4 regions of the Streptomyces tamarix genome follow, and region 2 is predicted to be linked to each of the others. Evidence: riboswitches for the same ligand, from Rfam matches in the RefSeq annotation. Region 2 holds a riboswitch; each other region holds the start of a gene.
The links. A riboswitch is a leader RNA that binds a small molecule or an ion and turns the genes downstream of it on or off. The one in region 2 is predicted to bind cyclic di-AMP.
Positions count from the first base shown of each region.

Region 1: linked by a shared signal. The riboswitch ahead of RND61_RS28680 (transglycosylase family protein) and the one ahead of RND61_RS20135 (M23 family metallopeptidase) in region 2 are both predicted to bind cyclic di-AMP.
Region 3: linked by a shared signal. The riboswitch ahead of RND61_RS17960 (LysM peptidoglycan-binding domain-containing protein) and the one ahead of RND61_RS20135 (M23 family metallopeptidase) in region 2 are both predicted to bind cyclic di-AMP.
Region 4: linked by a shared signal. The riboswitch ahead of RND61_RS29145 (M23 family metallopeptidase) and the one ahead of RND61_RS20135 (M23 family metallopeptidase) in region 2 are both predicted to bind cyclic di-AMP.

Region 1 covers NZ_JAWCTQ010000053.1:22,100-29,710, reverse strand. The annotation lists gene RND61_RS28690 (cytochrome P450 family protein) at 1-405, shown strand, start outside; gene RND61_RS28685 (transglycosylase family protein) at 519-1,538, shown strand; cyclic di-AMP (ydaO/yuaA leader) riboswitch at 1,799-1,968, shown strand; gene RND61_RS28680 (transglycosylase family protein) at 1,972-2,658, shown strand; gene eno (phosphopyruvate hydratase) at 2,981-4,270, shown strand; gene RND61_RS28670 (FtsB family cell division protein) at 4,371-4,844, shown strand; gene RND61_RS28665 (DUF501 domain-containing protein) at 4,905-5,513, shown strand; gene RND61_RS28660 (Ppx/GppA phosphatase family protein) at 5,510-6,424, shown strand; gene RND61_RS28655 (aldo/keto reductase) at 6,774-7,611, shown strand, end outside.
Region 2 covers NZ_JAWCTQ010000025.1:88,239-95,849, reverse strand. The annotation lists gene trmB (tRNA (guanosine(46)-N7)-methyltransferase TrmB) at 39-758, shown strand; gene RND61_RS20140 (PrsW family intramembrane metalloprotease) at 846-2,198, shown strand; gene RND61_RS20135 (M23 family metallopeptidase) at 2,441-3,529, opposite strand; cyclic di-AMP (ydaO/yuaA leader) riboswitch at 3,542-3,677, opposite strand; tRNA gene RND61_RS20130 (tRNA-Met) at 4,041-4,114, opposite strand; gene RND61_RS20125 (DUF5994 family protein) at 4,365-4,856, shown strand; gene RND61_RS20120 (hypothetical protein) at 5,178-5,342, opposite strand; gene RND61_RS20115 (PRC-barrel domain-containing protein) at 5,374-5,730, opposite strand; tRNA gene RND61_RS20110 (tRNA-Lys) at 6,143-6,218, opposite strand; gene RND61_RS20105 (DEAD/DEAH box helicase) at 6,373-7,611, opposite strand, start outside.
Region 3 covers NZ_JAWCTQ010000021.1:32,496-40,106, reverse strand. The annotation lists gene RND61_RS17970 (sugar phosphate isomerase/epimerase family protein) at 1-863, shown strand, start outside; gene RND61_RS17965 (Gfo/Idh/MocA family protein) at 1,041-2,060, shown strand; gene RND61_RS17960 (LysM peptidoglycan-binding domain-containing protein) at 2,121-2,879, opposite strand; cyclic di-AMP (ydaO/yuaA leader) riboswitch at 2,883-3,046, opposite strand; gene RND61_RS17955 (vanadium-dependent haloperoxidase) at 3,456-4,778, shown strand; gene RND61_RS17950 (FG-GAP repeat domain-containing protein) at 4,821-6,110, opposite strand; gene RND61_RS17945 (DUF2267 domain-containing protein) at 6,226-6,624, opposite strand; gene RND61_RS17940 (DUF2267 domain-containing protein) at 6,684-7,079, opposite strand; gene RND61_RS17935 (Hsp20/alpha crystallin family protein) at 7,149-7,589, opposite strand.
Region 4 covers NZ_JAWCTQ010000056.1:3,364-10,974, forward strand. The annotation lists gene RND61_RS29130 (MBL fold metallo-hydrolase) at 1-383, opposite strand, end outside; gene RND61_RS29135 (TetR family transcriptional regulator C-terminal domain-containing protein) at 503-1,111, shown strand; gene RND61_RS29140 (SGNH/GDSL hydrolase family protein) at 1,360-2,136, opposite strand; gene RND61_RS29145 (M23 family metallopeptidase) at 2,298-3,239, opposite strand; cyclic di-AMP (ydaO/yuaA leader) riboswitch at 3,244-3,399, opposite strand; gene RND61_RS29150 (tyrosine-protein phosphatase) at 3,961-4,773, shown strand; gene RND61_RS29155 (DUF6126 family protein) at 4,794-4,949, opposite strand; gene RND61_RS29160 (XRE family transcriptional regulator) at 4,968-5,579, opposite strand; gene RND61_RS29165 (aspartate aminotransferase family protein) at 5,638-7,023, opposite strand; gene hpnH (adenosyl-hopene transferase HpnH) at 7,034-7,611, opposite strand, start outside.

The DNA.
Region 1 (7,611 bases), on a different contig from region 2:
GCCACGGCCGTGGAGGAACTGCTGCGCTACGACGGGCCGGTCGAGCTGGCGACCTGGCGTTACGCGACGGAGCCGCTCGTCCTCGGCGGGCAGCGGATCGAGCCCGGCGACCCCGTCCTCGTCGTCCTCGCCGCGGCCGACCGGGACCCGGAGCGGTTCGACGCCCCGGACACCCTGGACCTCGGGCGGACCGACAACCAGCACCTCGGGTACGGGCACGGCATCCACTACTGCCTGGGCGCGCCGCTCGCCCGGCTGGAGGGGCAGGCCGCGCTGGCCACGCTGCTGACGCGCCTGCCCGACCTGCGCCTCGCCGTCGATCCGGACGAACTGCGGTGGCGCGGCGGGCTCATCATGCGCGGGCTGCGGACCCTCCCGGTGGAGTTCACCCCCGAAAGGATCTGACGAACCATCAGCTCTGTGATGTTCGCGTAATCTCCCCTGCATCGACTTGTGACTGGCGTTCGAATGCCGCTACGTTCACCGTCACCTCAGCAGTCACGCGAAAGGTCCAACGCATGCGCTCCGGGAACGGACGACACCGTCGACCCCGTCAGGCTCCCGCCCTCGTCGTCGCCGCGGGGGTGACCGGATCGGCGATCGCCCTGCCGCTGCTCGGCGCGGGCACCGCGTCCGCCGCCGACGCCGCCACCTGGGACCGGGTCGCCGAGTGCGAGACCGGCGGCATGTGGAGCGCCGACCTCGGCAACGGCTACTACGGCGGCCTCCAGTTCTCGCAGGAGACCTGGCAGGCGTACGGAGGCACGGCGTACGCGCCGCGCGCCGACCTCGCCAGCCGCTCCCAGCAGATCGCCGTCGCGGAGAAGGTCTTCGCCGCGCGGGGCTCCGCCGCGTGGGAGACCTGCGCGCCCATCGCGGGCCTGGCCGGCGCGGGCGACCCCGCCCCGGCGGAGACCGGCCCGGGCGCCACGCCGGAGCCGTCCGCGGGCACCGGTGCGGACGCCGGGGCGTCGAAGGAGCCCGCCGCGCCGGCGAAGGCCGCCACCGAGGGCGCCACGACCCCCTCCGGCACGGCCGAGGGCGGCGGGAAGACCACCGCCCCCGCCGCCCCGGACGCGACGGCCACGCCCTCCGACGACCCCGCGGACCCCGCCGCCTCCGGTGACGCGCCCGCGGCCGACGGCGGCACGGGCGGCTCCGCCTCCGGCACGGGCAGGCACCGCGGCGAGCCGGCCAAGGAGGAGGCCGCGACCGCTCCGACGGTTCCGGGCGCCACCGATGAGTCCGGCGAATCCGGCGGGTCCGGCGAGTCCGTTGAATCCGACAATACGGTCAGTGGGCGTGAAAACGGTAGACACACCTCGCGGGGTGACGGAACGGCACGTACGGCGGAGGGCCTCGCCGCGGACGGCACGTACACCGTCCAGCCCGGCGACAACCTGTGGGCCATCGCGGACACCCACGAGCTGGCCGGCGGCTGGCCGGCGCTCTACGACGCGAACCGCGAGACCGTGGGTACCGACCCCGACCTCATCCTCCCTGGCCAGAGCCTCGATCTGGGCGTGAACGAGGGATAGTTACGGGCCGAATGTCCGTTTCTCGGAAGTGAGACAAGAGTCTCTTTGCCCCAACTCGCGCCCCTGCGCCGCCCGATCCGTCCGTCTCCGCCCCTACCTGCGCAAACGCCCGCAAGAGGCAGGCGCGTAGGGGCGGATTGACCCGGATGTCCCCCTTTGAACTTGGGGCGGGTCTGTGCTTACCGTCGATACCGCTCGCCACCGCGGGCCCCGTCCGACCGGTAACGCCGAATCCTGCCGCCGGGCGACGGGAACAGTCGACGCTTCCAGCGCCGTAGGCAGGAGCGGGGGACCCAAGGTAAGTGCCGGGCCCGGCCGTTGAGAGACGACCGGAACCGGCTCGGGGTGAAGCCGCGCGCCCAACGCGCGGCCGGGCACTCACCAGGCCCGAACCCGACAGCTCACCTCGCAGGCGTCGGTGAGGAGATCCGCCATGCTGAATTCCGGCAAGGGAAAGCACCGTCGCCCGTCCAAGGCCGTCCGTCTCGTCGCGTTCGCCGGCATCACCGGCGTGGCCGTCGCCGCCCCGCTGATGGGCGCCACGTCCGCCAGCGCCGCGACCGCCTCCGAGTGGGACCGCGTCGCGCAGTGCGAGTCCGGCGGCAACTGGTCCATCAACACCGGCAACGGCTACTACGGCGGCCTGCAGTTCTCGGCCTCCACGTGGGCCGCGTACGGCGGCACGCAGTACGCCTCCACCGCCGACCGGGCCAGCAAGGCCCAGCAGATAGAGATCGCCGAGAAGGTCCTTGCGGGCCAGGGCAAGGGCGCCTGGCCGGTCTGCGGCGTCGGCCTGTCCAACGCGCCGTACGGTGGCGGCGCCGCCGCCGAGCGCACCGCCGAGGAGCCCACCACGCGCAGCGAGCAGCGCACCGCGCCCAAGCCGGCCCAGCCCAAGGCGGCGGCCCCCAAGGCCAAGGCCGAGACCGTCACCACCCCGACCGGCGAGAAGGTCGAGAAGGGCGACGGCGAGTACGAGGTCAAGGCCGGCGACACGCTCAGCTCCATCGCCACGGCCGAGGGCGTCAAGGGCGGCTGGAAGAAGCTGTTCGACCTGAACGAGGACATCGTCGACGACGCCGACCTCATCTACCCGGGCCAGCAGCTCCACCTGAGCTGACCCGGAGGCGGTCCGGCCGGACCCACCCGGCCGGCCGCTCCCCCCGAGCCGGCCCCGGCTCGTCGCGCATCCCCCGTACGCGGCGAGCCGGGGCCTCCCCGTTTCGGGGCAAACCGATCCAGGACGGATGAGAACGGGGGCGCTCAAGGTGGTTACCGTCCAGTAGGAGTGGCGGCCGTTCACCCCGTAATCCACCGCTTCGTGCCCTTTTTCGTCCCAGCGGGCGGGCGGTCGCGGGCCCCGGCCCTCCGGGGCGGTTAGGCTCTTGCCGCAAGGCCAAAGATCCTGCACTCCATGCGTCACATCCCAGAAGGAGATGCTCGTGCCGTCCATCGACGTCGTCGTAGCCCGGGAAATCCTGGACTCCCGAGGCAACCCCACGGTCGAGGTCGAGGTCGGCCTCGACGACGGCAGCACCGGCCGTGCTGCCGTCCCGTCCGGTGCCTCCACCGGTGCGTTCGAGGCCCTCGAGCTCCGCGACGGTGACAAGGACCGCTACCTCGGCAAGGGTGTCGAGAAGGCCGTGCTCGCCGTCATCGAGCAGATCGGCCCGGAGCTCGTCGGCTACGACGCCACCGAGCAGCGGCTGATCGACCAGGCGATGTTCGACCTGGACGCCACCCCGGACAAGTCCTCCCTCGGCGCCAACGCCATCCTCGGCGTCTCCCTCGCCGTGGCGCACGCCGCCTCCGAGGCGTCCGACCTGCCGCTCTTCCGCTACCTGGGCGGCCCGAACGCGCACCTGCTGCCGGTGCCGATGATGAACATCCTGAACGGCGGCTCGCACGCCGACTCCAACGTGGACATCCAGGAGTTCATGATCGCCCCGATCGGCGCGGAGTCCTTCTCCGAGGCCCTGCGCTGGGGCACCGAGGTCTACCACACCCTGAAGAAGGTCCTGAAGGACAAGGGCCTGTCCACCGGCCTCGGCGACGAGGGCGGCTTCGCCCCGAACCTGGAGTCCAACCGCGCCGCCCTCGACCTCATCCTGGAGGCGATCAAGCAGGCCGGCTACACCCCGGGCAAGGACATCGCGCTCGCCCTGGACGTCGCGGCGTCCGAGTTCTACAAGGACGGCGCGTACGCCTTCGAGGGCAAGTCCCGCACGGCCGCCGAGATGACCGAGTACTACGAGGAGCTCGTCGCCTCGTACCCGCTCGTCTCCATCGAGGACCCGCTGTTCGAGGACGACTGGGACGGCTGGAAGACCATCACCGAGAAGCTCGGCTCGAAGGTCCAGCTCGTCGGCGACGACCTGTTCGTCACCAACCCGGAGCGCCTGGCCCGCGGCATCGAGGAGGGCGCCGCCAACGCCCTGCTCGTCAAGGTCAACCAGATCGGCTCCCTCACGGAGACCCTGGACGCCGTCGAGCTGGCCCAGCGCAACGGCTTCAAGTGCATGATGTCCCACCGCTCCGGCGAGACCGAGGACGTCACCATCGCCGACCTGGCCGTCGCCACCAACTGCGGCCAGATCAAGACCGGCGCCCCGGCCCGCTCCGAGCGCGTCGCCAAGTACAACCAGCTCCTGCGCATCGAGGAGATCCTCGACGACGCCGCGGTGTACGCCGGCCGCAGCGCGTTCCCGCGGTTCCGCCCCGCGAACGACTGAACGAGCGGGGGCCGGCGCCTCGTCGCCCCCGGTTGCGTACGTCCCCGGCCACGGTCCCGTACCGTGTCCGGGGACGTCGTACGTGAGGAGGGGCGAGCCGATGGGCCAGGACCGGGACCGGTTCTCGACCGCGACGAGGCTGCGGCTGCTCGGCGAGCAGACCGCCGCCCGCGTCTACCGTTCCCAGAGCCGCCGCCAGGCGCGCCGCTCCCGGCTCACCGGCCGGGCCGCCTTCCTCGCCCTCGTCGTCTGCACCATGGTCGTCGCCCTCGCCTACCCGATGCGCCAGTACGTGTCGCAGCGCGGCGAGATCGCCGAGCAGGAGCGGCTGGCCGAGGAGGCCGCCGCCCGCGTCGAACGGCTGCGCGACGAGAAGGCCCGCCTCCAGGACGACGCCTACGTCAAGCGGCTCGCCCGCCAGCACCTCCACTACGTGATGCCCGGCGAGACCGCCTTCACGATGAACGACCCCGGGGCGGCCCGGCGGCACCGCACCGACCAGGGCGGCACCGGCCGGCCCTGGTACTCCAGCGTCTGGGACGGCGTGGACCGCGCCGACCAGCAGAACCGATAGCCGCTGGGCCGCCCCCGGCGGTCCCGCGCCCCACCAGGACCGAGCAGGATCAAGGCAGGCATGGAAACGCCCCCTCCGCAGACCGAACGCACCGAGCCGACCGAGGCCGACGTCGCGGCCTTCAAGGAACAGCTCGGCCGCCCGCCGCGCGGCCTGCGGGCCATCGCGCACCGCTGCCCGTGCGGCGAGCCCGACGTCGTCGAGACCGCGCCCCGGCTCCCCGACGGCACGCCGTTCCCGACGACGTACTACCTCACGTGCCCCCGCGCGAACTCCGCGATCGGCACGCTGGAGGCGAACGGCGTCATGAAGGAGATGACCGAGCGCCTCGGCACCGACCCCGAGCTGGCCGCCGCCTACCGGGCCGCGCACGAGGACTACATCGCCCGCCGCGACGCCATCGAGGTCCTCACCGGCTTCCCCAGCGCCGGCGGCATGCCGGACCGCGTGAAGTGCCTGCACGTCCTGGTCGCCCACTCCCTGGTCGCCGGGCCGGGCGTGAACCCGCTGGGCGACGAGGCGCTGGCGATGCTCCCGGAGTGGTGGGCGAAGGGCCCCTGCGTCACGCCGTGCGTGGCCCCGAAGGAGGAGGACGGTTGGACCGTCGAGGGTGACGCGGACGGCCACTTCGCCTTCAAGCCGATCGACGACGAGGAGGAGAAGAAGTGACCCGGGTGGCGGCCATCGACTGCGGCACGAACTCCATCCGCCTCCTCGTGGCGGACGTCGACCCCGACGCGGGCACCCTCGTCGACCTGGACCGGCGGATGACCATCGTCCGCCTCGGCCAGGGCGTGGACCGCACGGGCCGGCTGGCCCCGGAGGCGCTGGAGCGGACGTTCGCGGCGTGCCGCGAGTACGCCGCCGCCATCGGGGAGCTGGGCGCCGAGAAGGTCCGCTTCGTGGCGACCTCCGCCTCCCGCGACGCCGAGAACCGCGAGGACTTCGTGCGGGGCGTCCTGGACATCCTCGGGGTCGAGCCGGAGGTCATCACCGGCGACCAGGAGGCCGAGTTCTCCTTCACCGGGGCGACCCGCGAACTGGAGGGCACCGACCGGTACCTGGTGGTGGACATCGGCGGCGGCTCCACCGAGTTCGTCGTCGGCTCCGCGCACGTCGAGGCGGCCCGGTCGGTGGACATCGGCTGCGTGCGCCTGACGGAGCGCCACGTCCGCCACGACCCGCCCGGCGAGGACGAGGTGGCCGCGATCCGCGCCGACGTGCGCGCCGCGATCGCCCTGGCCGAGGAGACCGTCCCCGTCCGCGAGGCGCACACCCTCGTCGGCCTCGCCGGCTCCGTCACCACGGTCGCCGCGATCGCGCTGGGCCTGGAGGAGTACGACTCGGCGGCCATCCACCGCTCCCGCATCCCCTACGGGCAGGTCGCCGAGGTCACCGACCGGCTGCTGGCCATGACCCACGAGGAGCGCGCCGCGATCCCCGTCATGCACCCGGGCCGGGTCGACGTCATCGTCTCCGGCGCCCTGGTCCTGCGCGAGATCATGGAGCACATCGACGCCCCCGAGGTCGTGGTGAGCGAACACGACATCCTGGACGGGATCGCCTGGTCCCTGGCCTGACCGGGCCCGCCGCCGGGGGCCCGCCTCCCGGGGCGGGCCCCCGCGCCCTGCCCGACGGCCCCTCTCGCGCCCGGGCCGTCCGCGCTCCCGGGCCCCTCTCGCGCCCGGGCCGTCCGCGCGCCCGGGGTCGTCCGCGCCCCGGGGCCCGTCCGCGCCCCGGCGCCACCGTCGGCCTCCGCCCTCCTCGACCGGGTCACCCCGAGGGCCGACCCGGCGCGTGCTTCTGGACCGAGCCCGTCGTCGACCAGGCAGCCGCCGTTCTGATCGGTGGCCGTTCCTTGCCGATGGACGCTCGCCGTGGCCAACTGCGCTGTTAGCGTTGCCGTTTGAGCGAGGGGGAGGGCGGCACGTGACATCGACCGCGTTTTGCATCGGCGGGGACCTGGAAGTACGGCGGCTGGGGTTCGGGGCCATGCACTTGCCGACGGAACCGGGCCCGGACCGCGAGACCTCTCTCGCGGTCGCCCGGCGGGCCGTCGAACTGGGTGTCACGCTGATCGACACCGCGTACCTCTATGGCGGGGGAGCCAGTGAGGAACTCCTGGCCGAGGCCCTGCACCCCTACCCGGACGGACTGCTGATCACCACCAAGGTCGGCGTCGCCCGATCGGGCCCCTCGGGCGAGTGGAGGCTCGACGGGCGGCCGGCCGTGCTGCGGGAGCAGGTCGAGCAGGCGCTCCGCCGACTGCGGGTCGAGCGGATCGAGCTTCTCCAACTGCACCGCATCGACCCCGAAACACCGCTCGCCGACCAGGTCGGCACGCTGCGGGACCTGCGGGCCGAGGGCAAGATCGGCCGGATCGGACTGTCCGAGGTCACCGTCGACGAGCTGAACCGGGCCCGGGAGATCGTCGACATCGCGAGCGTGCAGAACCGGTACAACCTGCTCGACCGCGAACACGAGCCCGTGCTCGCGGCCTGCGAAGCGGCAGGAATCGCGTTCCTGCCGTGGCGACCCGTCGCCTGGGGCACGTCAGGTGCGAAGGCCGAGGTCGCCTCCGTGGCGACCGAACTCGACGCCACCCCCACGCAGATCGCCCTCGCCTGGCTCCTCGACCACTCACCCGTCATCCTCCCGATCCCTGGCACTGCCCGGATCGATCACCTGGAGGAGAACCTCGCTGCGGAGCGTCTCGCCATGACCCCGGCGCACCGCGACCGCCTCGACCGCCTGCTCGAAGTGGCAT
Region 2 (7,611 bases):
GGGGCTCCGGCGTGCCCGCGTCGCGCCGCGGCAGCCGGATGTTCCCCGACGGGACCGGGCCCTCGCCCGACCCGGCCGGCTCCCACTTCGAGCGCCGCATCCGCAGCTTCCAGCCGCGCCGCAGCCGCGTCACCGCCGGCCAGGCCGACGCGCTGCGCCGCCTGTGGCCCACCTGGGGCCTGGACATCGACGGGCGGCGCGTCCTCGACCTGGACGAGATGTTCGGCGGGCTCCCGGTCGTCCTGGAGATCGGCTTCGGCATGGGCGAGGCCACCGCGCGGATGGCCGCCGACGACCCGTCGACCGGCATCCTCGCCGTGGACGTGCACACCCCGGGGCAGGGCAACCTGCTGGGCCTCGCCGAGCGGAACGGCCTCACGAACGTCCGCGTCGCGAACGGCGACGCGATCATCCTGCTCCGCGAGATGCTGCCGCCCGCCGCGCTCGCCGGCGTCCGCGTGTACTTCCCGGACCCGTGGCCGAAGAAGCGGCACCACAAGCGGCGGCTGATCCAGCCCGAGTTCCTGAGCCTCGTCGCGACCCGGATGAAGCCGGGCGCGGTCCTGCACTGCGCGACGGACTGGGAGCCGTACGCGGAGCAGATGCTGGAGGTACTGACGGCGCACCCGGACTTCGAGAACACGGCACCCGGCGGCGGCTTCGCGCCCCGGCCCGGCTTCCGCCCGCTGACCCGGTTCGAGGGGCAGGGCCTGGAGAAGGGGCACGTCGTCCGCGACCTGCTGTTCGCCCGCGCGTGACGGCCCGGCCGCGCTCGTCCACAACGTACTCGCGCTTGTCCACAACGCGCTCGCGGAGTGTCAGTCCGGCCGTCTAGGGTCCATCGGGTGTCAGATTCGCGCGCGCCCCGCTCCGCACCGCGGACCCCTCCGCCGGCCGGCCCCGCCCAGCCGGCCATCCCGGCATACCACCCGCGGCCGTCGTTCGACGCCGTGCCGGACCGGGTCCGTTGGCGGTACAAGCCGCGGGGCGCGTTCTGGCGCAGCAGGGCGGTGCGCGCCTCGGCCGTGATCCTGGTGCTGGCCCTGTGCGCCCTGGTGATCCTGGCGCTGGTGCGGGAGCAGACGGGAACGGCGGGTTTCGTGGTCGGCCTCGGGCTGGCGCTGCTGCCCGTACCGCTGCTGGCGGCGGCGTTCCGCTGGCTGGACCGGGTGGAGCCGGGCCCGTGGAGGAACCTGCTGTTCGCCTTCGCCTGGGGGGCGTTCGCGGCGGCGCTCGTCGCGATCCTCGCCAACACGTTCGCGACGCGCTGGATAGCCACGGCGACGGCGGACCCGACGTCGGCGGACACGCTCGGCGCGACCGTCGTCGCCCCCGTCGTGGAGGAGGGCGCGAAGGCCGTCGCGATCCTGCTGGTCTTCCTGTTCCGCAGGCGGGACTTCACGGGGCTGGTCGACGGCGTGGTCGTCGCCGGGTTCACGGCGACGGGCTTCGCGTTCACCGAGAACATCCTGTACCTGGGGAGCGCCTTCGACGAGGACCAGGAGTTCGGGACGTCCGGCTTCGAGTCGGTGACGGCGGTGACGTTCTTCGTCCGGGTCGTGATGTCGCCGTTCGCGCACCCGCTGTTCACGGTCCTGACGGGCATCGGGTTCGGCGTCGCCGCGATGACGGCGCGCCGGCGCAGGGTGGTGCGGACGCTGCTGCCGCTGCTGGGGCTGGTCCTGGCGATGGGGGTGCACGCGCTGTGGAACGGCTCGACGACGTTCGGGCCGTGGGGCTTCCTCCTCGTGTACGGGGCGTTCATGCTGCCGGCGCTGGGTCTGCTGACGTGGCTGGTGATATGGACGCGCCAGCGGGAGCTGCGGACGATATCCGGCGAGCTGCCGGCGTACGCGGCGGCCGGTTGGCTGTCCGCCGACGAGCCGCTCGCGCTGTCGTCGATGCGGGCGCGGAGCCTGGCGCGGTCCTACGCGGCGCGCACGTTCGGCCCGGCGGCGGCGCGGTCGGTGGGCGAGTACGAGGCGTTCGCGACGTCCCTGGCGTTCCTGCGGTACCGGGCGCGGCGGGGTGTGGCGGACCAGGACTTCACGGCGCGGGAGCAGGAGCTGCTGCACCACATGTGGCAGCGGAAGGAGGTGGCCGCCCCGGCCCTGACGTTCGCGGCGCGCGCGACGGGCCGGGTGTGGACGCCGCCGCCGCACCGCGACTACGCGGGCTACAACCCGTACCGCTACTGAGGCCGTACGGGCTGGGGCGCGGCCGGGCCCGAAACACGGCCGGGCCCCGAGAGCGGGGCGCGGAACCGGGGCGCGGAACCGGGGGCGCGGCCGGGCCCCGGGACCAGAGCACGGTCGGGACCCGGGGCCGGGAAGAGCGGACCGGCAGCCCTGGCGTCGGGGGGTGTGCCGCCGGGGCTGCCGGGATCGGGGTCCGGCGCGGGACGCGCCGGGGTACCGGGACGCGTCGGGGCGCCGGGGTGTCAGATGGTGAGGCCCTTGCCGCGCAGCCAGGCCAGCGGGTCGATGCCGCTGCCGGAGGCGGTGTGGACCTCCAGGTGGAGGTGCGCCCCGGTGACGTTGCCGGTCGAACCGACGCGGCCGATCGTGTCGCCGGTGCCGACGGACTGCCCGGCGCTGACGGTCATCGAGGAGAGGTGGCAGTACCAGACCTCGGTGCCGTCCGCCAGCTCCAGCACGACGCGGTAGCCGTACGCACCGGACCAGCCGGCCGACTTGACGGTACCGCTGTGGACGGCGTTGGCCGGGGTGCCGGTGGGGGCGGCCAGGTCGAGGCCGGTGTGGTAGCCGGAGGACCACATGGAGCCGGCCTGGCCGTACGTGGAGGTGATCGTGTACGAGGAGGTCGGCAGGGCGTAGCTCGCGGCGAGCTTGGCCAGGCGCTTGGCCTCGGCCTTCGCGGTGGCTTCCGCCTCGGCGCGCTTGCGCTCCTTCTCGGCGGCCTTCGCCTCGGCCTCGGCGGCGGCCTGCTGGGCGGCGGCCTCCTCCGCGGCCTTCTCCGCGGCCGCCTTCTCGGCGGCGGCCCGGGCCTCGGCCTCGGCGGACGCCTGCTGCTGCTCGGCCTGCTGGAGGATGCGCGCCCGCAGCGCCTCGCCCGCGTCGGCCTCGGCACCGGCGCCCCGGGCGTCGGCGGGGCCGTTCCCGGTGGACAGGGCGAGCGTGGCGAGACCGGCGGAGGCGGGGGCCTCGTCGGGGGCGTCGTCCGCGTCGTCGCCGAGGAACGCGCCGACGCCGGGGAGCGAGGAGGCGTCGGGGAGGTTGATGTCCGGCAGGGATATCGCGACGCTGGGCTTGTCGTGCGCGGTGGCCATGCCGCCCGCGCCGACGGCGGCGATGACGCCGACCCCGAGGACGGTGGAGCTGCGGGCGAGGCCGCCGCGCTGCTTGACCACACGGTGCCGGCCCCGGACGGGGCGGACGGTCTCCTCGGTGGGGTTCCACTCGGAGGCGGCCGCGGGGGCGGCGGTGGCCGGAGGTCCCGAATCGGTGGGACGGCCGGTCGTGTCGTACGAGCCGAAGGGGGCTTCGGGGGCAGGCCTGTTGGACGCCACGGAGGCGTACTCCTTTCCTTCCTTCTCCGCCTACCGGGTTAGCTGACGGGTTCGGAGCAGGAAGGTCCCCTACGGGCCGGTGAAGGCCCGATTCACCCCAAGTGCGGTGGTTCCCCGGTTCCCTTGCGGGATTCGGCGCATGCGCACGGCGCCGCCTTCTGCGACGACTGATACGACCGCGCTGCGTTATCGAACGTTAATAGAAGCCGGGCCCGTATTCCAAGCCGCTCCCGGGAACACCTCGCTCACTCGGCAGTGAATCAAGGCCCTATAAAGGGACAAGTCACAGCAAATTGACCCCTTGTCAGGCGGTCGCGCCCCCGAAACTCCTCGATCAAATTTCTGACTGTGTGTCAATTGTTATCGCACAGAGCGGCCTGTCGATCACGCAGGGTAGATACCGGCCCCGGTGCCCCGCCGACCTGCCGCGCAGACACCCGGACACCCGGCCCCGCAGACACGCAGACACGCCGAAGGCCCGGTGCTGTGTGCACCGGGCCTTCGGTTTCAGTAGCGGGGACAGGATTTGAACCTGCGACCTCTGGGTTATGAGCCCAGCGAGCTACCGAGCTGCTCCACCCCGCGTCGATGAACACCACCTTACGCTATTCCAGCGAAGGTCATTCACCATTTCGCACTCCACGGCCGGAAAGTTTCCGGCGGCCCCTCTCCGGAGGCCCGGAACCACGCCGCGCGAGCCCGGCCGCCCGGCTCGGCCCTCCCTCCCGGAGGAGGTCGCGGACCCCCGGTGACCGGGGCGGGCGGAGTACCGTGGGAAGTGGTGGACGTCCGGTTCGCCGAAGGGACCGGATCCCGTAGACAGGCGGACATCAGCATGGCCCACTCCGACACGCCTCCCGCCCCCGGGCACCTGCCGGACACCCTCCACGAAGCGGTGGAACCGGGGACGGCGCTCCTGCGGCTGGAGACGACCCGCTCCCGCGAGGGCGTCCTCGACGGGGCGTGGTGGCCGCGCTCCCATGACATCGCGGAGGAGCTGCCCGCCCTGGTGAGCGCCCTGACCGAGCACCTCGGCCCGATCTCCCGCGTCGGCCTGGACGCCGCCGCCTGGGAGGGGCTCCCGGCCCGGCTGGTCGTCGACGAGCGGGTGGTGCGCATCGACTCGTTCCCCGTCGGGGACGACACCGTCCTGGTCACCCGCGGGGACCAGGACCACTTCTCGCTGCTCGTCGTGCCTCCGGACACGCCCCGGGACGAGGCGCGCACCGCGATGGCGCAGGCCGTCCGCGCCGACAACGTCACGCAGGCCCGGCAGATCCTCGTCGACACGCGCACCGGGCGGAGGGCCGGCCCTCCCCGGGGCTGACCCGTGCGGGGACCACCGCACCGACCCGCGCGGACGCACCGACCCGCGCGGGGCCGTCCCGCCGCGAGCCGCCCCGCCGCACTGGCCCACCGCAGGACCGCCCCGCCGCGCGGGCCCCACGGGACCGACCCACCCGAGCCCCACGGGCCGATCCCCCACACGGACTCTCCACAGGCCACCCGGCCCCACGGAAACACGGGCCCCACGGGCCACCCCGCCGCGCGGGCCCCACGGGCCACCCCGCCCCACGGGCCCCACGGGCCACCCCGCCCCACGGGCCCCACGGGGCCGGCCCGCCGCGCGGGCCGCGCGGAGGGCCGCCTAGCGCCTCCGGGCGCCGCGCCGGGAGAGATGGGCGCCGAAGAAGATCAGGTCGGCCACGAGGACGACGGCACCGATGATCAGCAGGTACATCATCCCCTTGACCGCGACGCCGATGAGGCCGAGCACGACGGCCACGAGGACGAGGAACAGGAAGATCGCCATGGTCTGGAACTCCTCCGTGCGACGGTCCGGTTCAACGGCGCGCGAGTTGCCGTTCGCCGGCGGCACCGGGCCGGTAGGCCAGGCCGTAGTGGTGGAAGACGGCTTGCTCGTCCTCGGCGGCGAGCACGTCGTCGGTACCGATGGCGGGGGACTTGCGGACCGTGCCCCTGTCGTACGGGACCCTGACGTAGCCCGGTCCGACGGTCGCGTCGTCGAGCGGGACGAACACCAGGCGCTGGCGGGTGGGCAGCCCCGTCCGGACGGTGGCCATGGCGGGTTCGTCCGTCGCGGTGCTCACGTAGATCGCCTCCAGCACGCCGATCTTGTGCCCCTTCGGGTCCACGACGTCCCGGTTCCGCCACTCCCGGATGTCTGCTGGATGGATCATGCGGTTTGCTCCCTGGTCGGGCCGCGCTCCGGGCAGGGCCGCTCCACCGGTCGGCGGCGGCGCGACGACGTGCCCGCCCCTGTCTCCTTCCAGCCTGCCCCGACCCTCCCCCGGCCGCCACACGGGCTCGACCGGCCGTGCCGCGGAGCCCGGCCCCGCGTACCCCTCCCGGCGGTCGGCCCCGCCGCCCCCGAGCCCCCTCCGTACCGGAGCCACCGACGTACCGGGCCACCGCCGCCCCCGAGCCCCCTCCGTACCGGAGCCACCGACGTACCGGGCCGCCGCCTTACCGGAGCCACCGCCGTACCGGAGCCACCGGCGCGCGGAACGGGTCCCGGCACACGTGTGCCCCGGCCGGGGAAACCGACCGGGGCACGAACCCGGTGACCGAAGCCTCGCGGCGGCTCCGACCTGGTAGGCCCTGTGGGACTCGAACCCACAACCAACGGATTAAAAGTCCGCTGCTCTGCCAATTGAGCTAAGGGCCCTCGACGGGTCATCCCCGAGCATAGCCCGCCGGAGGACGTGAGCCGATCGGGTATCGGCACAACACCCGTTTCCGGCGCGTCCCGAAAGGCGGACGGGCCCGCGCACGGCACCTGGGTGTCGCGTACGGGCCCGTCCGAGGGGTCCTACGGAGTGTCAGCCGTTGCGCTTCCAGCGCGGCTTGTCGTCGCGGCGGCCGAAGGAGCCGGTGCCCCGGTGGTCGTCGCGGCGGTCGTCACGACGACCGTACGGGCGGTCGTGGCCGGCGGGGCGGTGGCCGCCCGCGGGGCGGTCGTCGCGGCGGTCGCGGTTGAACGGGCGGTCCGTGCGGCGGAACCCGCCGCGGTCGCCACCCCGGTCGTCGCGGCGGTCGCGGTTGAACGACGGACGGTCGTCACGACGCTCGTACGACGACGGACGGTCGTCACGGCGGAACCCACCACGGTCGTCCCGACGGTCGCCACCTCGGTCGTCACGACGGTCCCGGTTGAACGACGGACGGTCGTCACGACGCTCGTACGACGACGGACGGTCGTCACGGCGGAACCCACCACGGTCGTCCCGACGGTCGCCACCCCGGTCGTCACGACGGTCCCGGTTGAACGACGGACGGTCGTCACGGCGGAACCCGCCGCGGTCCCCGCCCCGGTCGTCACGACGGTCACGGTTGTACGACGGTCGGTCGTCACGGCGGAACCCGCCGCGGTCGCCGCCCCGGTCGTCACGACGGTCGTCCCGGCGGTCACGGCCGAAGCCGCGGTCCTCCCGGCGCTCGTACGAGGGGCGCTCCTCCCGCTGGGCGGGGACGGGCACCTCGGTCTCGGCGGCGGCCGGAGCCGCCTCGGCCGCGATCGCCTCCGCGGCTTCCGCCACGGCCTTCTCCGGGTCCTCGCCCCGCTCGCGCGCCGCGCGGGCGATCAGGCGGTCGGCCTCCTCGCGGAGCTCCGCGGCGCGGCGCTGCACGCGCTCCAGCTGCTTGGCCAGGTCGGCGGCCTCGCGCTCGGCCTGCTTGGCGGCGTTGCTGGCCGAGTCGGCCTGCACCTCCGTCAGCGACCGGGCACCGGTGATCTCGGCGACCTCGGGGTCGAAGGCACCGCCCTGGCCGATGATGTGGCGGGAGGCGTCGACACCGGCGTCCTCCATGAGGCGGAAGATCTGGCGGCGCTGGTGCGGCAGCGCCAGGGAGACCACGACACCGGAGCGGCCGGCGCGCGCCGTGCGGCCCGAACGGTGCAGGTAGTCCTTGTGGTCGCCGGCCGGGTCGACGTTCAGCACCAGGTCGATGCCGTCCACGTGGATGCCGCGCGCGGCGACGTCCGTGGCGACGAGCACGTTCACGTACCCGTCCTTGAAGTCGGCCAGCGTCCGCGTGCGGGCGCCCTGCGTCATGCCGCC
Region 3 (7,611 bases), on a different contig from region 2:
CGGACTCGTGGGGGGTGTGGTTCCCCGACGACCCGCGGCAGGTGCCCTGGGAGAGGTTCCTGGACGAGGTGGCCGGGGCCGGGTACGAGTGGATCGAGCTCGGCCCGTACGGCTACCTCCCGACCGACCCGGCCCGGCTCTCCGACGAGACCGCCCGGCGCGGCCTGAAGGTCTCCGCCGGCACGGTCTTCACCTCCCTGCACCGGGGCCCCGCCGTCTGGGACGCGACCTGGGAACGGGTGAGCCGGGTCGCGGAGCTGACCCGCGCCATGGGCGCGCGGCACCTGGTGGTCATCCCCTCGTTCTGGCGGGACGACAGGACCGCCGAGGTCGTCGAACCGCCCGAGCTGACCGCCGGGCAGTGGGCGGACCTCGCCCGCGGCACGGAGCGGCTGGGCCGCGAGGTGCGGGAGCGGTACGGCCTCGGCATCGTCGTCCACCCGCACGCCGACACGCACCTCGACACGGAGGAGCACGTGGAGCGGTTCCTCGACGCGACCGATCCCGACCTGGTCTCGCTGTGCCTGGACACGGGGCACTACGCGTACTGCGGCGGCGACAGCGTCAAGCTGATCGAGACGTACGGGGAGCGCGTCGGCTACCTGCACCTCAAGCAGGTCGACCCGGCCGTCCTGGCGGAGGTCGTCGAGAACGGCGTCCCGTTCGGGCAGGCCGTGCGGCGCGGGGTGATGTGCGAGCCGCCGTCCGGCGTCCCCGCACTCGAACCGGTGCTCGCGGCGGCGCAGCGGCTCGGCGTGGACCTGTTCGCCATCGTGGAGCAGGACATGTACCCGTGCCCGCCGGACCGGCCGCTGCCGATCGCGGTGCGCACGCGCCGGTTCCTCCGCTCCTGCGGTGCCTGACCGGCGGGCCCCCGGGGCTTCCCGGTCCCTCCGGACCTGCCGGACCCCGGGGCTCCCGGTCCCTCCGGGCCCTCCAGCCCCCGGGGCCTCCCGGTCCCTCCGGATCCAGGGCCCCCGGTCCCTGTGACCTGCCGGACCTTCCGACCTCCCGGACCTCGGGGAAGGAGACCTTCGACCATGACCCAGCGCGGAACGCTCGGCGTGGCCGTCGTCGGCGCCGGCCGGATGGGCGCCGACCACGTGCGCCGCATCGACCGGGTGATCAGCGGGGCGCGGGTGGCCGCCGTCGCGGACGTGGACGCCGAGCGGGCGAAGGCCGTCGCGGACGGTGTCGACGGCTGCGCGGCGTACACCGACCCGGCCGCCGCGATCGCCGCGCCCGGCGTGGACGCCGTGCTCGTCGCCTCCCCCGGTCCGGCGCACGAGGCGGCGCTGATGGCGGCGCTCCGGCGCGGGCTGCCGGTGCTGTGCGAGAAGCCGCTCACCCCGGACGCGGCGTCCGCGCTGCGGGTGCTGCGGGCGGAGGAGCGGCTGGGCAGGCGGCTGGTCCAGGTGGGTTTCATGCGGCGGTACGACGCCGAATACCTGCGGCTGAAGGCGCTGCTGGACGGCGGCGGGCTGGGTCGGCCGCTGATGCTGCACCACCGGCACCGCAACGCCTCGTCGCCGCCCTGGTTCACCGGCGAGATGCTCCTCGGCGACTCGGCGGTCCACGAGATGGACGTCACGCGGTGGCTGCTGGGCCAGGAGATCACGGCGGTGACGGTGATGCGGCCGCGGCCGTCGGGGAACGCCCCCGAGGGCGTCGACGACCCGCAGTTCGCGGTCTTCGAGACGGACGGCGGGGCGCTCGCCGACGTGGAGGTCTACGTCAACTGCCGCTTCGGGTACCAGGTGCAGGCCGAGGCGGTGTGCGAGAACGGCACCGCGCGGATCGGCGACGCGCACGGGATGCTCGTCGCCGCGGGCGGCCGGTGGGGCGGTTCGATCGCGCCGGGGTTCGTGGAGCGGTTCGAGGAGGCGTACGACCGGCAGGTGCGGGCCTGGGTGGACGCCGCCCTGCGCGGTGGGGCCACCGGCCCGAGCTGCTGGGACGGGTACGCGGCGGCGGCCGTCTGCGAGGCGGCCCTCCGGGCGCGGGCCGAGGGCCGCCGGGTGGAGGTCGGCCTGGTGGAGCGGCCGGCCCTCTACCGCTGACGTGCGCGACCGGGCACCCGACGGGCCGGGGCCCGGCGCGTCGGATACCCGGAGGGCGGGTCAGTACGGGCCGTTGACGTTGTCGATGGAGCCGTACCGGTCGGCGGCGTAGTTGCACGCGGCGGTGATGTTCGCGACCGGGTCGAACGGGTCCAGGGACGTGCCGGGCACGTGGTAGGCGCTGAACGTGGGGTCGATGACCTGGAGGAGTCCCTTGGAGGGCGTCCCGGCGGCGGCGTTGGAGTCCCAGTTGTTGATGGCGAGCGGATTGCCGGAGGACTCGCGCATGACGTTGCGGTGAATTCCGTCGTAGGTTCCCGGAATTCCGTGCTGGGCCATGATGTCCAACGATTCCTTGATCCAGCCGTCGAGGTTGTCGGCGTACGTCTTCACCGCGACGGGGGTGACGACGGCGCGGGCCTCGGAGCGGTCGGCGCGGGCCGGTTCGGAACGCTCCGCCGAAGCCGCCGCCGCGGCGCCGATGGTGAGCTTCAGACCGGGCCGGATGTGTGACGGGTCGTCACCGATGGCCTTCTTGTTGTCCTCGTACAGCTTCTTCCAGCCGCCGCTCACGGAATGCTCGCCGGCGATACCGGAAAGGGTGTCGCCGACGGCCACGGTGTACGTCACGGGCTTGGCGGCCTGGACGGCGGCGGCCGGCGCGACGACGGCCACGGCGGGCGCCGCGACCGGTGCGGCGGAGGCGGTGGCGGCGCCGGTCAGGGGCAGGGCGAGGGCGGCCCCGCCGGTACTCGCGACGACGAGCCCGCGGCTGAGGCGGCTGTTCTTGGGGCGACGGTGCTTACCCTGTGCGGGCATGGGGATTTTCCTCTCCGACGCCTGCGAGGTGAGCTGTCGGGTTCGGGCGGGAGATGCCCGGCCGCGGTCTCCCGCGACTTCACCCCTAGCCGCTCCGGACACCGGACCGGCGACTTACCTGGTTCCCCCGCTCCTGCCGAGCGCGCGTGTGTGGGTGCTGGAATCCGGAAGGCGGCAGGATTCGGCGTTCCCTCCGGAATGACGGTGACCGTAAACGAAATCCGCCGGGAGGAACAAGGGCGGGAATTCCGGCCGATGATCCATTGCAGCCCCGTTCGGCGGTGAATTCCGTGCCCCCGCGCGGCGTCCGGGGAATTCCGCCGTCCGCCCGCCGTGACCGACATCACGGTTTGCGCCTCCCGCCCGCCCCCCGCCACCTCACCCCAAAAATAGACAAGTCATATGTATTTAATCAATACCCTGAAATAGTAATCAAACGGACATGGGTCCCGGGTCGACTCCGTACGGGTGCTTGGAGCACCTGGAGCGGCGAGTGCGATTGCGCTTCCCGCCCGAACGCCGAAGGTGTGAATGACGGATATCGACCAAAAAGGGATAAAAGTGCATAAGAGATCGATGAGGACGTCACCGCGCCGGACCCTGGCGGCCGCGGCCACGCTGTTGGGTCTGACGGCGATCGTGGCGCCGGTCCCCGCACCTGCGGCACCGGCGCCGCAGACCGCGCCCTCCGCCTCCGCCCCCGGCTCCGTCATCGCCGACTGGGCGCGGCTGACGGCGGAGGTCGTGGACCCCGAGAACCGTCTGATCTCGCCGGAGAAGGCCCTGTGGCACGCCCTCGTCTCGACGGGCATGTACAACGCGGTGGTCGGGATCGAAGGCCGGTACGAGCCGTACCGCTGGAACGGACGGGCGCCTCGTACGGCGTCGGCCGTGGCCGCCGCCGCGACCGCCGCCCACGACGTGCTGCGGCACTACTTCCCGCAGGCGGCGGCCCGGCTGAGGGCCGCCCACGCCGCCTCGCTCGCTGCGGTGCCGGACGGGTGGGCGGAGAAGGCGGGGGTGGCGTTCGGCCACCGCGCGGCCACCCACGTCATCGCGTTGCGGAAGAACGACGGCCACGGCGCCCGGGTCGCCTTCCCGGCCTCCCCCGCCCCCGGCGTCTGGCGCCCCACACCGTCGGCGTACCGCCCCTTCACCACCGCGTGGCTGGCACGGCTGCGCCCGCTGCTCATGGACCGGCCCGACCGGTTCCGTCCCGGGCCGCCGCCCGCGCTGCCGTCCGCCCGCTACGCCGCCGACCTGAACGAGGTGAAGGCGTACGGCGCGAAGAACAGCCGGGTGCGGAGCCGGTGGCAGACCGACACCGCGCGGTTCTTCGTCGACCTCGACCTGCAGGGCGCCCTGGCCGACCGTGCCGCGCGGAACGGCCTCGACCTGGTCGACACGGCACGCCTGTTCGCCGCCGTCAACACCGTCCAGATCGACGCGACGATCGCCGCGTGGGACGCCAAGCTGCACTACGGCACCTGGCGGCCCATCACCGCGATCCGCGAGGCCGACCGCGACAACAACCCCCGCACCCAGGCCGACCCCGCGTGGGAGCCGCTCCTGGAGACCCCCTCGCACCCCGACTACCTCAGTGGCCACACCACCACCACCGGCGCCTTGGCCCGGACGTTGACGCTGCTGTCCGACAGCCCGTTCCTCGACCTGCGCATCACGTCGGCCTTCGCGAAGGAGACCCGCTACTACGCCTCCGCCTACGAGTACAACCGGGACTGCGTGGGCGCCCGCACCTGGGCGGGCATCCACACCCGCACGGCGAACACGGTCGGCACGCGGACGGGCGAGCGGGTCGCCGCCTGGGCGCTCACCCGCCACTTCCGCCCGCTGGCCGACCAGCCCGCCGACCGACCGGCCGACCGACCGACCCGCTGACCGGCCGGCCGCGGGCGGCGGCGCACCGGACCTGACGTACCATCAGAGGATGGCGTCGAACCCGTCCCAGTACTGGGCGACCTGGACGCGCGACCGGAACGGCGCCGCCGCGTTCCCGGTGCCCGTGTACTGCCACAGGACACCGGCCGTGTCGCGGGCGAGCAGCTCCGGGTGGCCGTCCGCCGTGACGTCGCCGTACGCGACGAGCACGTCGTAGATGTTCCAGCCGGTGCCGATCTGGCGGCGGGCCTGGAGCGGGGCGTTGCCGTCGCCGGTGCCCTGGTAGAGCCACAGCGCGCCGGAGCCGTCGCGGGCGATCAGGTCGGCCTTCCGGTCGCCGGTGACGTCGAGGCCACCGGTGAGGGAGGTGTAGATGTTCCAGCCGGTGCCGGCCTGGCGACGGGCCTCGAAGGGCCGCGCCGGGTCACCCGTGCCCCGGTACAGCCAGAGCACGCCCGAACCGTCCACGGCGAGCAGGTCGTGTCGGCCGTCGCCGGTCAGGTCGCCGGCGCCGCGGATCGACCGGTACGCGCCCCAGCCGGAGCCGACCCGCACCGGGGGCTCGAAGGAGGTGCGCCCCCCGCCGGCGAGCCGGTGGTACCAGAGCACGCCGGACGCGTCGCGCGCCACCACGTCGCCGCCGCGGCCGCGGACGTCGATCGGCGCGAGCTTGGTGAGGCGGTCGTACTGGCCCCAGTTCACACCGAGGTCCTTGCCCCACTCGACGTCCAGCGCCGACCCCTCCCCTTCGTAGGAGCCGTACGCGCGCATGTCGCCGCTCCGGTCGCGGGCGAGGACGTCCCAGTCCATCGGCACGGCGCTGACGCCGGCCACGTCGAACCGGCCGGCGGCGGTGGCGTCGGCCGCCCCCGACGCGGGGGCGAAGCGGGCGTCGACGACGATGTGCCAGGAGGGCACGGAGGCGGACGCGGAGACCCGGTAGGTGAGCGTGTGCCGGCCCGCCGGCAGTTCGCAGCTCACCTTTTCGAGGAGCAGGGCGGACCCGGGGTACGTGCACGGCTGCTCCACGCCGTCCGGGGCGCCGACGGTGAGGCCGATGGACCACTCGTCGCGCATGCCCCAGGGCCGCTGGTCGTCGGCGGTCTGGAAGCCGAGGGTCAGTACGCCGCCCTCCGCCGCGTCGACCGTCACCGTGTGGACGGCCTGGCCGCCCGCGGCGACGCCGGGCGTGGTGAGGACGACCGGGCCGTTGGCGCCGTCCGCGGCGTGCGCCGCCGTCCCACTCGCCCCCGCCACTCCCGTGGCCAGCAGCGCCCCGGCCGCTCCCAGGGCGCCCAGCCGGCGCCGCCCTCCGCGCAGAATCTTCCGCATACCGCGGTCCCTCCCCTAATCCTCGTACGTGGCGTACTCGATGCCGTCGACGCGTTCGACGCAGCCGACGTATTTTCGAACACTACCCGCACGGAAAGGGGTGGGTGGCGGGTCGTCAGGCGGCGGGGGCCAGTTCGACCAGGCCGAACAGGAGGGCGTAGCCCCGGGGCAGGCCGGCGAGGATCCGCCGCGTGAGGTCGTCACCCACGTGCGCGCCGACGACGCCCAGGACCGTGGAGGTGGCCCAACGGGCCTCGGCGGGGGTGAGCGGCGCGAGGGCGCGGGCGACGCGCTCGACGAACTCGGGCGCGGCGACGGGCTCCGTGACCGGGATCTGGGCGGCGAGGAGGGCGCCGGCCTCGGCGGGCAGGACCCGTACCAGTTCGCAGCGTTCGTCGCCGATGACGTGGCCGCCCAGTACCGTCAGCACGGCCCGCAGGACGCGTTCCGCCTCCGCGTCGGAGTCGTAGCGGCCGGCGGTGCGGATGCGGTCCACGAGTTCCTGCCACGTCATGCTGGAAAGCCTTTCCTCCCCGGTCGCGCCCGTGGGCGGCCGTGTGTCGTCTGTGGTGGTCAGGCCGCCCGCGGGCGGCCGAAGAGAAGGTCGTACCCCGGAGGGAGCTGGAGCAGGACGCGGCGCATGAGGTCGTCGCCCGCGGCGTCGGCGACCACGCTCAGCACGGCGCCGACGTCCCACTTGGCGGTCTCCTCGGTGGCTCCCTCGATCCACGCCGCGGTGGCGCGGACGAACCGCTCCGGGGAGAGGGGCTCGGCGGCCTGGAGGGGGTTGAGCAGGATCAGCTCGAAGGTCTCCGGCAGCCGGGCGGCCAGTTCCGCCCGCACCTCTCCGACGAGGTGCGCGCCGAGCAGCGCCAGGACGACCCTGGCGGCGCGCTCCGCCTCCTGCGGTGACGCGTACTCGCCGCGGTCCTGGACGGCGTCCAGGAACGGCTCCCATCTCATCTGCATCGCGCGTCCTTTCCGGCCTGCGGAGGGCGGACTCCTCCGCCCTCCGTCCGCGCTGCGAGCGGGGTCCGATCAGCCGCCGAGCTCCTTGCGCGAGCCGTCGCCTGCGGCACTGATGGCGATCTTGCGCGGCTTGGCGCGTTCGGCGATCGGGATGCGCAGGGTCAGGACACCCGCGTCGTAGTCGCCCTTGATGTTCTCCACATCGAGGGTATCGGCCAGCATCACCTGGCGGGAGAACACGCCCAGGGGACGCTCGGACAGCTCCATCTGCACGCCCTCGGCCTTCGCCTGCGGCCTGCGTTCGGCCTTCACCGTCAGCATGTTCCGCTCGACGTCGACGTCGATGGCGTCCGGGTCCACGCCGGGCAGGTCGAAGGCGATCACGTACTCGTCGCCTTCGCGGTACGCGTCCATCGGCATCGCGGTGGGCCGCGACCACGTCCCCGACGCGCCCAGCAGCCTCTGGGCGATCCGGTCGAACTCCTGGAACGGATCGGTGCGCATCAACATCGTGAACCACCTCCACTGGCTC
Region 4 (7,611 bases), on a different contig from region 2:
CAGCGGTCGCCCCAGACCGGGTCGAACAGGACGCGCAGGCCGTCGATCTCGGCGAACACGCTGGAGTGCCCCATCCAGGTCAGGCGCAGCCCGGAGGCCGGGGGCCGGGCCAGGTCGGCGGCCGTGGTCGGGTGGAGGGGCACGGGACGGGCGGGGGCGCGACGGACGCGTTCCTCCTTGCGGAAGTACGTCTTCGCGAACTCGGCGGCCGAGCCGGAGGGCCTGTGCCGGGTGGCGCCGGGGTTGCGGAAGGCGCCGTCCGCGAAGTTCGGCGAGCGGCGGATCCGTTCCAGCCGGTCCCCGGCGGCGTCCGCGCCGAAGGCGGCCGGCCGCAGGGAGAGGAACCGGGCGCGCAGCCGTCCGAGAGCGTCGTCGCCGGACACAGCACCTCCAGGGGGCTCAGGTCCTTCCATTATGAGCGGACGGTACGACAGGGCTGCGGGGCGGTGGGCGGGCGTCCGGGATACTGTCGCGCGCGAAGGGCGGAGGACGGGCGGATGACGTGACGAGGGTGCGGCTGTCGGCGGCCGAGCGGCGCGAGGAGCTGCTGCGGGCGACCGTCGCCCAGATCGAGGCGCGCGGCATGGCGGCGGTGCGGGTCGCGGACGTGGCGGCGGCGCTCGGGGTGAGCGGGGCGCTGGTCCTGTACCACTTCTCGACGAAGGAGAAGCTGGTCGCGGCGGCGTTCGCCCACGCGGCGGAGGGGGACTTGGCGGAGCTGCGCCGCGTCCTGGACCGGCGGGCCCCGGCGGCCCGGCGGCTGCGGGCGGCCGTGCGCTGGTACGTGCCGGGCCGGCGGACCCGGGGATGGCGGCTGTGGATCGAGTGCTGGGCGGCCGCTCCGCGGGAACGCGCGCTGCGGGAGGTCGCGGCGCGGCTCGACCGGCAGTGGAGGGCCGCGCTGGCGGAGGTGTTCGCGCAGGGAGCGGCGGCGGGCGAGTTCCGGTGCCCCGACCCGGAGGGCGCGGCCGGGCGGCTGACGGCGCTCCTCGACGGGCTGGGCGTCCGGATGACGACGTACCGGGGGTCGTTGAGTCGTACGACGGTGCTGCGCTGGGCGGACGAGGCCCTGGAGCGGGAGCTGGGCGGGACCGGGGAGGGCGGGGCCTGAGCGGCCGGGGCGCACGCGTGGAGGCGGGCTCCCGGCGAACCGGCCGGGTCGGCCCGTACGGCGACCGCCGCGCGCGGAGGCGGAACCGCCCCCCTGCCGCGTGGCCGGCGGTGGGGCCGGGGCCGGAGCGCCCCGTACGCGCGCGTGGCCGGCCGATCGGGGCCGGCACCGGCCTCCCCCCTGAGCGGACCGCCCCTTACGCGCGCGTGGCCGGCGCCCGCGCCCCGCTCGCCGTACCGGAGCGTCCGCTACAGCGGCAGCAGGTCCGGGCGCTTGGCCGAGATCCGGTCGCCGGAGCTCTCGCCGCGCAGACGGCGGCCGATCCAGGGGACGAGGTACTCGCGGGCCCACTGGATGTCGTCGCGCCGCTCCTCCAGGGTTCCGCGCGGCGGGAGCGGCGGCCACGGCTGGTCGGGGTCGGCCGGCACGTCGAGGCCGAGGAGCTGGGCGGCGCGCAGCGCGACCCGCGTGTGCCCCTCGGGCGACAGGTGGAGCCGGTCCGCGTCCCAGGCGCGGCGGTCCTGGACGGTCCTGAGCGACCACAGGTCCAGGACCGGGCAGCCGTACCGGTCGGCGATGGCCCGGACGTGGCTGTTGTACGTGGCGATCCTGCCGCGCAGGCGGCGCAGGACCGGGACGCCGCGCGTGTCGAATCCGGTGGTCACCACGACCGTGCCGATGACGGAGGTCAGGTCCGCGACCGCGCGTTCGAAGCGCGCGGCCACGTCGTCGGGGTCGCTGCCGGGCCGGATGATGTCGTTGCCGCCGGCGCAGAAGGTCACCAGGTCGGGGAGGAGCTCCTTGGCCCGGGGCACCTGCTCCTCCACGATCTGGTCGAGGAGCCTGCCGCGCACGGCGAGGTTGGCGTACCGGAACTCCCGGCCCTCCGGGAGCCGGTCGGCGAGCAGGACCGCGAGGCGGTCGGCCCAGCCGAGGAACCGCCCGTCCGGGCCCGGGTCCCCCACGCCCTCGGTGAAGCTGTCGCCGATCGCCGTGTACGACCCGATCACGTCGTTCTCCCCCATCGTCGAATCGTCTGCCACGGCAGCACATCATCCACCGTGGGATGTGACCTACGCGACCGTAAGGAGGGGTTGACGGGGCGTGATCTCCGCCACCGCGCCGCCGCCCGGCACCCTCGCGGGGTGCCGGGCGGCGGCGGTTCGCGGTGACGCGCGCGTCAGGTTCAGATGCTGACGCCGTGGCTCCGGAGGTAGGCCAGCGGGTCGACGTCCGAGCCGTAGCTGGGGCTGGTGCGGATCTCGAAGTGCAGGTGCGGGCCGGTCGAGTTGCCGGTGGAACCGGACAGGCCGATCTGCTGCCCGCCGCCGACGGTCTGGCCGGCGGAGACGGAGAGGGAGGACAGGTGGGCGTACTGCGAGTAGTTGCCGTCCTCGTGCTTGATGACGACCTCGTTGCCGTACGCGCCACTCCAGCCGGCGGAGACGACGGTGCCCGGGCCGACGGCCTTGACGGTACTGCCGGAGGAGGCGGCGAAGTCGACGCCCGTGTGGTAGCCGGAGGACCACATGGAGCCGGAGGCGCGGTACGGGGTGGTGATGCCGGCGGAGACCGGGGCGGTGAAGCCGGAGCCGCTCTGCGCGGGCGTCTGGGTCTCGGCCGGGGCCTGGGTCTCGGCCTCGGCCGGGGTGTCGGCCGCGGGCTTCGCCTCGGCGGGGGCCTGGACCTCGGCGGGGGCCTGGGTCTTGGCGGCGGACCGGGAGGCGCGCTCGCCGCGGGAGTCGTCGGCCCTGGCGGTGGCCTTGGCGCCGAGGGTGAGCTTCAGGCCCGGGTGGATGAGCGCCGGGTCGTCGCCGATGGCCTCGCGGTTGTCGGCGTACAGCTTCTTCCAGCCGCCCTCGACGTTCTTGTTGTGGGCGATCTTCGCCAGGTAGTCGCCGGCGACGACGGTGTAGACGCGCGGCGCGGGCTTGGCGGTCCCGGCGGCGGACGCGACGGCGGCCGTCTGCGCGGGGGCGGCGGCCGGGGCCGTGGCGGGGGCGGCGGCGTGCGCGCCGGTCGCACCGAGGAGCGGGAGGGCGATGGCGGCACCGCCCGTTCCGGCGGCGACGAAACCGCGCGTGAGCGGGCTGGACTTGATACGGCGGTGCTTACCCTTGGCGGGCATGGCGAATTCCTCTCCGGCGCCTGCGAGGTGAGCTGTCGGGTTCGGGCTGGAGCTGCCCGGCCGCGCGGGTGGCGCGACTTCACCCCGAGCCGTACGGGAATTCCCGTACGGCGGCCTACCTGGTTCCCCCGCTCCTGCCACACGTGGGTGGGTGCGAATTCCGGGGCGGCGGCAGGATTCGGCGATCCGCCCGGCTGGAACGGGACCGTAAACGAGTGGGGACGACGGGAACAAGCGGATGGTTGCCCCCGCTCATTCACGCCGGGGAATTCTTCGGGGAATTCCGGTCACCCTCCGTGGATTACGGATCATGAATTCCCGTGTGGCGCGGGGATTCCAGGCGGCGCCACCGGATACGATCCGTCACCTTTATGACGCTGCTCACGCGGTGGAGCCCATCCCCCTTGTTTCCAGGGCGCGTTATGACGTACTCCATCAATACGGACAGAAGCGACAGAATCCCTCTTACGTGATCATCGGATCAACAACGACACAAGCGGACGATCATCGCGCCGAAGCCGCCTGGCTCCCCTGGGCGAACCACGCCGGAACAGGACGCGGCCACGGTGGGGAGCAGGGCGTCCCGCCACCCGCGCGCCACCGGCGGGACGGTGCGCCGCACCCACCCCGCGGCGGATCCTTGCCCGGGGAAGCGATGTCGTATCGTCGGACCGCTACCTCGTCGGCGGCCGTCGCCGACGCCAGACACGGAGGAGCTCCCGTGACGCAGCAGCTGCCGTCCTTCCCGTCGACCGCCGAGCCGGAGCTGACCGGCGTCCGCAACTTCCGTGACGTGGGCGGGCTGCCGACCGTGGACGGGCGCCGGGTGCGGCCCGGGGTGCTGTTCCGCAGCGGGCACCTCGCGCACGCCACCGAGGAGGACGCGGCGTTCCTGACGTCGCTCGGGCTGCACACCGTCTTCGACTTCCGCAACGCCGCCGACCAGGCGCTGGAGGGCCCGGACGTGGAGCTGCCCGGGGTGCGTAACGTCAACATCCCGCTGACGGACCCGGCCGACGGCGCCGAGTTCTGGGGGATGGTCCGCAACGGCGACCTGGACCAGTTGCGGGACCTGCTCGGGGACGGCAAGGCGGCGGCGCGGATGCGGGCCGCCTACCGCGGCATCGTCGTCGAGCGCACCGCGGAGCACAGCCGGGTCCTGCACGCCCTCGCCGCGGACAGCGTGCCCGCGCTGATGCACTGCGCGGCGGGCAAGGACCGCGCGGGTCTGTCCGTGGCGGTGGTGCTGCTGGCGGTCGGCGTGGAGCGCGAGGCGATCGAGGCGGACTACCTGAAGTCGAACGACCCGCACCGCCGGTACAAGGTCCGCCGCAGCGACTCGTCGCCCGCCGGGATGTCCCCGGAGGTGATGGAGCTGCTCGGCCCGCTGTTCGACGCGCGCGCCGAGTACCTGCACACGGCGTACGCGACGATCGAGGAGACCTGGGGCTCCACCGAGCGGTACCTCGGCGAGGGGCTCGGCCTGAGCGGCGAGACCCGCGACCGGCTGCGCGAGCGCCTGCTCGACGTCTGAGGTCCGCGCGGGCCGGGCGGCTACTGGTTCTGGCCGCCGAGCAGGAAGAGCAGGTAGAGGAAGGCCGCGAAGAGGTGGCCCGCGACCAGGTAGGCGAACAGCCGTATGACGAGGTTGCGGTTGATCCACCGCTCCTGGGTGCTGGGGATGGGGTTCGGGTTCTCCGGCTCGGACACGCGTACCTCTCGGTCGTCTCAGTGGCGCTGGGCGGGGCCGCCGCCGAGGCACAGGTCGGCGGCGGAGCTCTGCAGGAGGGTGTGGACGAACAGCAGCTCCGCCCCGTCGCGGGTGGCCGCGGCGATCCGGTGCGGGGTGAGCGAGTCGAAGTGGGCGCTGTCGCCCGGGTCGAGGACGTGCACGGCGTCGCCGAGCGCCAGCCGTACGCGCCCGGCGAGCACGTACAGCCACTCCTCGCCCGGGTGGACGCGGACCGCGTCGCGCAGCCCCGTGTACGGGACCTCCACGCGCAGCGCCTGCATGGCCCTGTTCGCCGCGCCCGCCTGGTGGTAGGTCCAGCCGCCGGCCTCGACCGGCTCGGCGCGGCCGGCGCGGACCACCGGGTCCGCGGCGTGGGCCGCCTCGCCGAGCAGCTCCGACACGGTCGTACCGTAGGTACGGGCGAGCCCGAGCAGCATCGGCAGCGACGGCTGGCGGCGGCCGGTCTCCAGACGGGACAGGTGGGCCGGGGAGAGCCCGGCGCGCCGGGCGGCCGCCTCCAGGGTCAGGCCCCTGCGGCGGCGCAGGGCGCGCAGTTGGGGCGCGACGTCCGGCAGCGCGTCGGCCGGCTCGCCTTCGACGGTCGTCATGCGTCCATTGCGCCAGGAAATTTCCCGGGGGGCAATTTTCTTGCCTCCCGGGCAAAAATCACCGGTTGGCGACGGCCTGCTTGACCAGGGTGCGCCCGAAGTCCCAGATCAGTCCACCGCCGCTGTGCGCCTCGTCCATCACCGCGGTGAACGCGGTGACGAACCGGTCGACGTCCTCCTCCCCGACCACCAGCGGCGGGATCAGCTTGATGACCTCCAGGCGGTCGCCGGAGACCTGGGTGAGGATCCGGTGCCGCTGGAGCAGCGGGACGACGACCATCTGCGCGAAGAGCCCCCTGCGGGCCGTCTGGAGCATCGTCCAGCGGCCGCGCAGGGCCAGCGACGAGGGCCTGCCGAACTCGATGCCGATCATCAGGCCGCGCCCGCGCACCTCGCGGAGCATCTCGTACCGGTCGACGAGCTCCGCGAGCCGGGACTTCAGCAGGGCGCCGGTGCGCCGGGCGTTCTCCACGAGGCCCTCGTCCTCCAACACGGCGAGGACGGCCAGGCCGGCGGCCATGGCCTGGGCGTTGGCGCCGAAGCTCGCCGAGTGGACGACGACGCGGTCCATCGACGAGTAGACCTTCTTGAAGATCCAGTCCTTGCCGAGGGTGGCGCTGACCGGCACGTACCCGCCGGACAGGGCCTTGGCGACGCACACGAGGTCGGGTTCGACGCCCTCCTCGTGCTGGTAGGCGTAGAAGTCGCCGGTGCGGCCGAGGCCGGTCTGCACCTCGTCCGCGATGAGCAGGGCGCCCCGCTCGTGCAGCAGTTCCGCGGCGGCGCGCAGGAAGCCGGGCGGGGCCTCGTGGACGCCCTTGCCCTGGATGGGCTCCACGATCATCGCGGCCACGTCGCCGCGCCTCAGCTCCCGCCCCAGGGCGTCGAGGTCGCCCAGCTCGATCGCGGTGTCGGGGAGCAGCGGGCCGAAGCCGTCGCGGAAGCAGTCCTCGCCGTTGACGGAGAGCGCCCCGGCGGTGAGCCCGTGGAAGGCGTGGGCGCAGTACACGACGCGCGGCCGGCCGGTGGCGCGCCGGGCGAACTTGAGGGCGGTCTCCACCGCCTCCGCGCCGCTGTTGCCGAAGTGGACCCGGTCCAGGTGGGGCGAGTGGGCGAGCAGCCGCTCGGCGAGGAGGCCGGGCAGCGGCGCGCAGTCGAACCGGGTGAGGTCGGGCAGGGAGAGGTCGAGGACGTCGTGCAGGGCCCGGCGCACCACGGGGTGGTGGCGGCCCAGGCCCATGACGCCGAAGCCGGCCAGCATGTCGAGGTAGTCGTTGCCCTCGGCGTCCCAGAAGTGGGCGCCTTCGGCGCGTTCGTACACCTTGTCGAAGCCGATGGTGTGCAGCATGCGCGGAAGCTGGTGGTTGAGGTGCCGGGCGTGCAGTTCGTACCGCTCGGAGGCGCGGTCCGCGAGCAGCTTGCCGAGGTCGAAGCCGGTGCTCATGCGTCGCTCCTCAGGCGCCGCGGCCGGGGAGCGCCTCCCGGGCGGCGCGCAGGGATTCGCGCAGGGAGCCCACGGTGGCGAGGACGGCGGTCGGCTCGTAGCCGCAGTGCGCCATGCAGTTGGCGCAGCGCGGGTCCTTGCCCCGGCCGTACGCGTCCCAGTCGGTCTCCTCGACCAGCTCGCGGTAGGTCGGGACGTACCCGTCGCTCATCAGGTAACAGGGGCGCTGCCAGCCGAAGAGGGAGTAGTTCGGGATGGCCCAGGCCGTGCAGGGGAAGTCGGCCCGGCCCTCCAGGAAGTCGAGGAACAGCGGCGAGTGGTTGAGGCGCCAGCGGCGGCGGTTGCCGCCGGCGAAGGCCTTCCTGAAGAGTTCGCGGGTCTGCTCGACGCCGAGGAAGTGCTCCTGGTCGGGCGCCTTCTCGTAGGCGTACGCGGGCGAGATCATCATTTCGTCGACGCGGAGGTCGTCGTTGAGGAAGTCGAGGACCTCGATGACGGTCTGCGGGGTGTCGGTGTTGAAGAACGTGGAGTTGGTGGTGACGCGGAACCCCCGGCGCTTCGCCTCCTTGATGGCGGCGACGGCCTCGT